2 regions of the Geminocystis sp. NIES-3708 genome follow, and region 1 is predicted to be linked to the other one. Evidence: riboswitches for the same ligand, from Rfam matches in the RefSeq annotation. Region 1 holds a riboswitch; the other holds the start of a gene.
What was found. A riboswitch is a leader RNA that binds a small molecule or an ion and turns the genes downstream of it on or off. The one in region 1 is predicted to bind cyclic di-AMP.
Positions count from the first base shown of each region.

Region 1 (4,775 bases):
GATTATTAGGTATTCGTGCGGCTTTAGGTTTATTCGCCAATTTACGTCCTGCTACTATTTTACCTCAATTAATTGATGCTTCTAGCCTGAAACGAGAAGTAGTGGAAGGAGTTGATATTATGGTAGTACGAGAATTAACAGGAGGTATTTATTTTGGTAAACCTAAAGGCATTTTTACCTCGGAAACAGGAGAAAAACGAGGCATAAATACTATGGTTTATAGTGAATCAGAAATTGATCGCATTGCTAGAGTTGCCTTTGAGACTGCTCAAAAACGTCAAAAGCGGTTATGTTCTGTAGACAAAGCAAACGTATTAGATGTGTCTCAATTGTGGCGTGATCGTGTAATTGCAATTTCCGCAGATTATCCCGATGTAGAGTTAACTCATATGTACGTTGATAATGCCGCTATGCAATTAGTGCGCAATCCTAAGCAATTCGATACCATTGTTACTGGTAACTTATTTGGTGATATTCTTTCTGATGCGGCGGCTATGTTAACAGGTAGTATTGGTATGTTACCTTCTGCTAGTTTAGGTAGCGATCGCCCAGGATTATTTGAGCCTGTACACGGTTCAGCACCTGATATTGCAGGGCAAGATAAAGCTAATCCTTTAGCTCAGGTTTTAAGTGCAGCGATGATGTTACGTTACGGATTAAATGAGCCTATCCCAGCAAGTAAAATCGAATCAGCAGTATTAAAAGTCCTTGATTTGGGTTATCGCACAGGAGATATTATGTCCGAAGGATGTAAACCTGTAGGATGTCAAGAAATCGGTAAAATTTTATTAGACGTTTTACAATCTTAATCAATTTGTGTTGAGCAATACAGCGAATTTTTGATAGTCAAGCTATAATAGAAAAGATTTACACAGAGTTAATCAGCCTAGTTTCATTGATCTAAATAAATTAAATCGCTGGAAACGGGGGAACCATTAACGGGGCTTATTTCTACTTTTATTGTAGAAAAGAACATCTCTCAGTTCTAGCCCGTCAGCTAACCTCGTAGGCATTGAGAGGAGACTAAAGAATGAGCGTTTTTCATGTCTCGAATTCATTAGGTATTCCTATTTTGACCATACTCTTCATTGATCATCCTTTTTGAATTTGGGGTTTAATTATCTGATGAATTATCACTAAAAATATTTTTTCACTAATTGAATAATTTAGTTTTTTTAAAATATTTACTAACTTGATGAGTGTATTTTTATCCGTTAGTAAATTAATTTTATATATCTAAATATATAGAACTAAAAACATCTATCGTTTGAGTTTTTTATCATTTCTAAGAAAAATATTTATATTATGGAAAATATTTCTACTATCATTTCCGCATCAGTATTTGTTACAGTAATAGCACTAATTACAGCAGATAAAATACATTTAACAGTTGCCGCTTTATTAGGTGCACTGATACTTATTTTTACCCATACCCTTACACTCACAGAAGCCATTGGATACATCAGTAAAAGTCATGCAACTTTGGTCTTATTTTTTGGTGTAATGGTTTTAGTTAGAGCATTTGAGCCTACTAAAATCTTTGAATATTTAGCTACTAAAATGGTACTAATTGCTAAAGGTAGAGGTAACGTCTTGTTATTAGGTATTATTGGTATTACTACTCCCATTTGTGCATTTTTGCCCAATGCTACCACCGTAATGCTATTAGCTCCCTTAATTCCTCCTCTTGCAGAAGAAATAGGTGTTAATTTTGTACCTTTGCTTATTTTGATGGTTTTTGTAGCAAATAGTGCTGGATTAATCACTTTAGTGGGAGATCCTGCTACTTTTATTGTGGGAGATGCTATTAACATGAGTTTTCTTGACTATCTTCAACGGTTAAGTATTGGTGGCTTGATTGCTGTTATCACCGTTGCTGTCATGACACCGATTTTATTTCGTGATATTTGGAATACGAAATTTACTCATTTAGAAGACTTACCTCATCCTAAAGTGAATCACCCGAGAATGTTAGCTTTAGGGGCTTTAATCATGGTTTTTGTCCTTTTCTTTTTCATTTTTGGCGATTCTCTAACCGTACCTGTATCTCCCGCCGCAGTGGCTTTAATGGGTGCGGCTCTGGCTTTATTATTAGCACATCACAGTAAAATTGATACGGTTCATAATATCTTGAAAGATGTAGATTGGAGTACTTTAATTTTCTTCATGTCTATTTTTGTTTTAATTGGTAGTTTGGAAAAAACAGGAGTTATAAAAAGTTTATCAGGGTTATTAGCCTTTGTTTTAGGACAAAATATTTTTGTTGGTTCAATAGTTTTAATGTTTGTGGTTGGTTTGCTTTCTAGTGTTGTCGCAAATATTCCTCTTGTAGTAGCAATGGTACCCTTATTAAAAGAATATTTAGTTAATGTAGGCTTAACAGGTTCAGAAGTACTAAATCCAGATTTTGCTGGGCAATTCCCCCCAGAAGTATTACCTTTATTTTATGCCATGATGTTTGGTGCAACTTTAGGAGGTAATGGAACTTTAGTTGGTGCATCTTCTAATATTGTAGCGGCGGGAATTGCAGAGCAACATGGGAGAGAAATCTCCTTTAAGACTTTTCTTAAATACGGATTACCCATGATGGGAGTACAATTGATTGTCTCTGCTATTTATCTAGGATTATTTTTCCTTTTTTGAGATAAAATTGACAATTTATCGGATTAATATTTTTCTTTTCTCAGATAATGGATGTTTGATTAATATAATAGTTAGTCAGTAATTATCAACTTTGTTAAATTTCAGAGGAGGAAAAAATGATCCCCATCATCAGTAATGGTAATACCACTAAAATCACTAAAGGTGTTCCTGACTTACTAGATCCTAATATACTTAAGTCGGCTAGGGCAATCTATCAAACTTACTGTCATTTTCATGTTAAATTAGCAAAACCCCCCATCGGAGTAGCGATTGATCGCAAAACTCATAGAGGTCAATTATTATTTACTAAACGTCCTATTTTATTACCTTGGGAAAATTTTATTCCTATTAATCAAATAGAATCCGAAACATATTAAAATTTTTTTGTTAGTTTGAAAAATAGCGAATAGTAAGATAAGTTGATTATTTCTTATTAGGCAATGATTTTAATTGGATTAAAGATTTATCAAACCAATTATTGGAAAATGGTTAATTTTGATCTCAATTGTCTTGATTCTTGTTTTTTGATTCGGTAATCTTAAATTATTGTAGATTCTTTTTTATTTTATACTGATAAAATTTAAAATTGATGATAACTAAAATTTTATAATTTCGGAATCTACACATAAATTCTTATGATAACTGAACAGAATATTATATGTATGGTGATTTACAAGAAATAGATGTTAACTCTCTTTTTTATTTTATTAGTACACAGCAAAAAACGGGAGTTTTTTTTGTTGAAACTGAATCTAATTTTTTAATGAAAAAATTATTTTATTTTATTTTTTTTGAGCGTGGAGAGATTATTTTTGCCGCAGATCAGCAATCTTTCGATTTACAACGTCTTCAAGAATATTTAACTTATTACCAATTAAATCAGGAAATTCAATCTATTGAAGAGTCGTTAATTGATGTTAATACTATTGCTGAATATGAAGCTATTTTACTATTAAGTGAAAAAAAAATTATCTCTATAAATCAACAAAAAAATCTTATCAAAAACATTATTGAAGAAGTTTTATTTAATGTATTTTTTTTACGAAAAGGATATTTTAGTTGGCAAGAAAATATTAATTTAGAACCATTAATAATTAGATTTAACGTTGATTTTCTTATCCCGAAAATTGCAAATTATGCTCAAAATTGGCAACAGCTAAATCCTTACATAAGATCTCCTCAAGAATGCCCTTTTATTACTAATAATCCTCAATTAAAACTATTAGTTAGTGATCATCTTTATCAGACTTTATGTGCAAAAATAGATGGTAAAACTTCATTTTTACAATTATCTCGTTATTTACACCAAGATTTAGCTACTATTGGTCAATTTATTTATCCTTATGTTGAAATGGGATGGATAAAAATTATTACTCCTTTTTTATTATCTTCTATTAGTCAATATTCATCACCAAAAACTTTTAATATATTTTGTTTAACTCAAGATAAAAATTGGGCTTTTAAAACAGAAAAAATATTACATTTGAAAAAATATAACCTCTTCACTACTGATAGTTTTAGACAAGGATTAAATAATATTTTAACATCTTCAGTAGATTTAATTATTTTAGACTCAGATATTGATCATAATGAGAAATATCAATTATGTAAAATTTTAAAAAATATAGAAAATAAAAAAAATATCCCTATCATTTTTTTAGTTAATAAATATAATCATCTAAACTATTTAACAGCTAAGATTTATGGTGTTAATGAGTATATAAATAAAAAGAAATTTAATCAAAATTTAATCAAAATTATTGAACAATATTTATAATTTGTAATTTTATTTATTCACTAAATTTGTTATAATAAAAGTATATTAATCAATTACAATAAAAATCAAAATCATGAGTTTAAAAGATCAAATTGGAGAAGATATAAAGTCGGCGATGAAAGCCAAAGATAAAATTCGCTTAGAAACCGTTAGAAGTATTAAAAAAGTTTTATTGGAAAAAGAAGTAGAATTACGAGGAAAAGGTAAAGATATTTTAACAACGGAAGATGAAATTGAAATTTTAGTACAACAAGCAAAACAAAGACGAGATTCTATCGAACAATATCTTCAAGCAAATAGAGCGGATTTAGCCGATAAGGAAAAAGCAGAATTAGAAATTATTGAAACTTATCTT
Region 1 covers NZ_AP014815.1:2,900,136-2,904,910, forward strand. The annotation lists gene leuB (3-isopropylmalate dehydrogenase) at 1-809, shown strand, start outside; cyclic di-AMP (ydaO/yuaA leader) riboswitch at 874-1,027, shown strand; gene GM3708_RS12770 (ArsB/NhaD family transporter) at 1,306-2,643, shown strand; gene GM3708_RS12775 (hypothetical protein) at 2,760-3,020, shown strand; gene GM3708_RS12780 (response regulator) at 3,302-4,420, shown strand; gene GM3708_RS12785 (GatB/YqeY domain-containing protein) at 4,494-4,775, shown strand, end outside.

Region 2 (4,775 bases), 1.5 Mb from region 1:
TTCTTCTGCTATGTCTCGATATAATTTAGTTTGCCATCCCTGACTAACGATTTCCTCCGCATTTTTCGGAAATTCGGGAATTTGTCCCCATCGTGTGGCTTGAGTCATTAACCAAAAACTATCTGATTGCCAAAGGAAAGTTGAATGATCATTTTCAACGGTAGAAACTTCTGGAGGTATATCAAAAAATAGAGTTGTTTCTAAACTTTTTTTGATGCGAGGTTGATCATCGAATCCCCCATAGTTGAAGTTACCCACAATACCGGGTTCAGTATATTTAGTCTTCGCACCTGTAAACGATCGTTGTGAGATAATTTTAGCAACTTCTTCTCGATTTTCTTGTTTACTACAATATTGACAGGCTTCAATCATGGCTTTAACTAATGAGCGATACGTTTTGGGGTTTTCCTTAATGAAGGATTCTTGTACTGCTAAGAGTCGATCGGGATGTCCTCGCCATATTTCCCGCCCTTGGGCAAAGGTAAAACCAATACCCTCGTTACCACTAATTGCTCTGGTATTCCAAGGTTCGGCTACCATGTAGGCTTGCATTGCACCTATTCTCATGTTACTTACCATTTGAGGAGGAGGAGTAATAATTATTCGTAATTCGTCAATGGGATTTAAACCAACGGAAGCCACCAGATAACGGACAAAATAGTCATAAATAGCAGAACTTAGCACCACCGCCCAAACTCTCTCATTTTGGGGTGATTTTTGCCAAAAATTCCGTAAATCTTGACCAAAAGCATCTAAATTCCCATTATAAGTATTCCAAGGTCTTATTTCCCCTTCCCATAGTTTACGATTCATCGTCAGAGCGTTACCATGACGGTGTATTGTCATCGCCGCACAAAGAGGAAATTTTCTTGCCCCTTCTGCCCCTAATCTGGCATTCATAACTGCCCCTGAAACCACAGGGGAAGCGTCTAATCTGCCGAAAATAATCCCATCTCTGGAATTTGCCCAACTTGCTTCTCTGCTCAAAGTGACGTTTAAGCCATATTTGCGAAAAAATCCTTTTTCCCAGGCGATCGCAAAGGGTGCGCAGTCGTTAACGGGTACAAAACCAACGGTTAAATTCGGTTTTTCCAAGGTTTCAGGTTTGATAATTGGCTCTACCGCTAAAGCACTGTCAGGGATATTTCTAGGTTGTTTGCCCTGTTGATGAGTACAACCGTAAAATGCGATTGCTCCTGCTGTTGCGCCTATTCCTTGTAAAAAGAATCTTCGATTTTGATATTTACTCATCTTTTTAACCTCTTGCCGGGCGATGGGTGATCATAACTTGTAGTTGAGCTAGGGCATAATCAAGAATTAACCCTGTCAATCCAATGACAAATACCGCCAAAAATACGGAACTAACATTGAGGCGATTCCACTCATCCCAAACGAAAAAGCCAATACCAACACCCCCTGTGAGCATTTCTACCGCTACAATTACTAACCAAGCAATACCTAAACTAATCCTTAAACCAGTGAAAATATAAGGCAAACTGGCAGGAAGTACCACTTTAAATAATTGCTTCCAACGGGGCATCTCTAAAACATCTGCAACTTCTAAGTATTCTTTAGGAATATTCATCACTCCTTCGGCAGTATTCATAATAGTTGACCACAAAGAAGTTATAAAAATTACAAAAATAGCTGAAGGTTCGGCAGAATTGAAAATAGCTAGGGCAATGGGTAGCCAGACAAGAGGGGAAACTGGTTTAAATACTTGAATAATCGGATTGATAATTTGCCATGCAGTGTGATTCATTCCAATTAAAAATCCCACAGGAATAGCTACGATCGCACCTAATAAAAAACCGATCAAAACACGGCGCAAGCTAGCTAATAATAACCATCCTAAACCCAAATCACCAGGCCCTCGACGGTAAAAAGGATTTAAAATAAAATCGAGATTTTTTGCTAATGCTTCTGGAGGAGTTGGCATCATTTCCCCACGAAATAAGGCGATAATCCACCAAAGAGCAATAACACCAACAAAACCGATAATTGGTAATAAGAAGTTAGAATTTGTGAAAAAATTGAGAAACTTATTTTTCTTTGCTTTCATAAAAATTAAAAATTATGATTGATTTTTGCTCAATACAGCTAACTTTTTTCTTTCAAAATATATGATCTTCTTACCCTCTCAAATTAAGAAGAGAGAGAAAGCAAAATTTAGCTAAGAAGTTAGTAAATAATTGAAATAGAAATATCTGAAGCGTTTTTTCAATGTTTAAAAGCCGCTTTTTATTAATTACTATAAAATTATTTACACGGAATATAGGTTAGGAAAATACTTTTTTTAAGAAGTAAATTCTTCTAGTTTTCGGACAACAAAATATCAAGTTTTTGTCCTTGAAGTACTATGCAGAAAGTAGTTGAAAAAAATTTTTTGTTAAAAAGAATTCATACAATTAGTTAAACCCCAAAATTCAGTAAAGGTAATCAAATGTAGAGATTTGTCAAAGTCGGAATACCTAAATGAAATTGAGCTAGGAAAAATGCTCATTCTTTAGTCTCCTCTCAATGCCTACGAAGTTAGCTGACGGGCTAGGACTGAGAGATGTCCTTCTTTACTGTTAAAGTAATGATACGCCCCTAAATTGGTTCCCCCGTTTCCGTTTCATCAAATTAATTGATATTTTGGAATTAGGCTGACTCACTCTAAAAATAAATTCTATCCTATTCGTTAAGTTTTTAGTGTGATGAGAAAAACAAAATTAGATTAATTTATCTCGCAAAGACGTTCATGTTAAGTAGTTATACAAAATTAATTGTATAGAGGCAATGGGTTTAAATTCATTGTTACAATAGCTTCGAGAAAAATACAATGCACAATCACTTCTAGTTACTCACTTATTAAAGATGTAAAAGAAATTTTTAGTTTTTTTGCAAACGCATCATAATAACAATACTAGGATGCGTCTAATTTGATTATTAAAAGTAGGCAATGAGTAAGAGTTTTTGTCATTTTCTACTAATTTTAAAATATTGAAGTTAAATAGGTTTTAGCTCAATTACTTTTTGGATTTTTGAGGCACATTTAGATTACTGAACCAACCTTTACGCCAAAAAAAGAAAATCATTGCCCCTCCAACTACTAACATCACTGCCCAAGTAAATACATAACCCCAATACCAGTTTAACTCTGGCATATTAAAAGGCGATTTATCAGGATTAAAATTCATTCCATAAATTCCAGCAATAAAGGTTAAAGGGATAAAAACACTGGAGATAACTGTCAGAGTTTTCATAATCTCGTTCATGCGGTTGCTCACAGAAGAAAGATAAATATCAGTTAAGTTGGAAGCTAAATCCCGATAAGTTTCTACCATATCCAGAATTTGAATGATGTGATCATAACAATCCCGTAAAAAAACTTGTACCTCTTCAGAAATTAACTCATTTCCATCTCTTAGTAAAGAATTAAGAGCATCTCGCAAAGGCCAGACAGCACGGCGTACAAGGAGTAAATCTTGTTGCAGTTGATGAATTTTAGTCAAGGATTGGTGACTAGGATAAGTGACGACTTCATTTTGTAATGACTGCACAAATTCACCATATACTTCCATTACAGGAAAAAATCCATCAATAACAGCATCAATCAGGGTATAGAATAAATAATCAACTCCCTTTTGCCGAATTATTCCTTTATTATTGCGAATCCGTTCTCTAACTCCTCCTAAACAATCGTATTTTGGTTCTTCTTGTATTGTGAGTACATAATGTTTTCCTAGCACAAAACTAATTTGTTCGCTGACGAAAAAATTAGAGCGTTGATCTAGAGTTACCATGCGAGAAATTAGAACTAAATGTTCTTTATATTCCACTACTTTAGGACGTTGAGGAACATTAACAATATCTTCGAGGGCGATGGGATGGAGATTAAATACTTGACTTAAATGCTTCCAAGTAATTTCATCACCTAAACCATCAAGATTAATCCATGAAACTGACTCGGTATCGAGATAAGCCCAACAGTCTAAGGGATTTTTTAATTCTCTGCGAATGGCTTGATTTTCATTATAGTCAATGAGAGTAATTTTAGGGGCGATCGCATTAGAATTAAATTGAAGAGTACCCGGAATGTTGTTAATAGAATTATTAAAGTAGTTGAAATTAGATGCTAGATTGGAAGGGCGAAAATGACTCATAAATAGTAAGTAAGGTAATAGATAAAATAATTAGGACTAAAACCTTTACTATAACGTCAGTTCGATAGAAGACAATAGTTTCCAAGTCTTAATTTATACGAGCTTATATTTTTGACTGTTTGTGACTACTTTACAAGTCCAGGTAATAGCAATTAGAATAGGTATAAAATTTTATTGATAAAAATTATAGTTTATTTAGTTCAATATTGAGTTTAAGAACATTGACACAGGGTTCACCAAAAACGCCTAAAAATCTCCCTTCTGTAGCTTTATTTATTAATAATTCAACTTTATTTGGATCTAAATTTCTAGCAGTGGCAACTCTATTAATTTGATTTTGAGCGGATTCGATACTGATATGGGGATCTAATCCTGAGCCTGAAGTGTAAACTAAATCGGCAGTAGGGTTAATATTAGCTTGTTGAAGTTTCGTAATTTCTGTTTGAATATTCGTGACTAAATCGGGGTTACTGGGGGCTAAATTACTGGCACCAGAAACTCCAGTATTACCAGCATTTTCCCCAGTACTATAATCAATGGTACTAGCGCGACTCCAAAAATATTTATCAGACTGAAAAGGTTGACCAATTAAACTAGAACCAATAATATTACCTTGATCATTTTTAA
Region 2 covers NZ_AP014815.1:472,553-477,327, reverse strand. The annotation lists gene GM3708_RS02005 (CmpA/NrtA family ABC transporter substrate-binding protein) at 1-1,251, opposite strand, end outside; gene ntrB (nitrate ABC transporter permease) at 1,256-2,062, opposite strand; cyclic di-AMP (ydaO/yuaA leader) riboswitch at 2,507-2,660, opposite strand; gene corA (magnesium/cobalt transporter CorA) at 3,012-4,148, opposite strand; gene kdpC (K(+)-transporting ATPase subunit C) at 4,333-4,775, opposite strand, start outside.
Region 2: it holds a riboswitch for cyclic di-AMP, as region 1 does, so the genes downstream of both, ntrB (nitrate ABC transporter permease) here and GM3708_RS12770 (ArsB/NhaD family transporter) in region 1, are expected to answer to the same signal.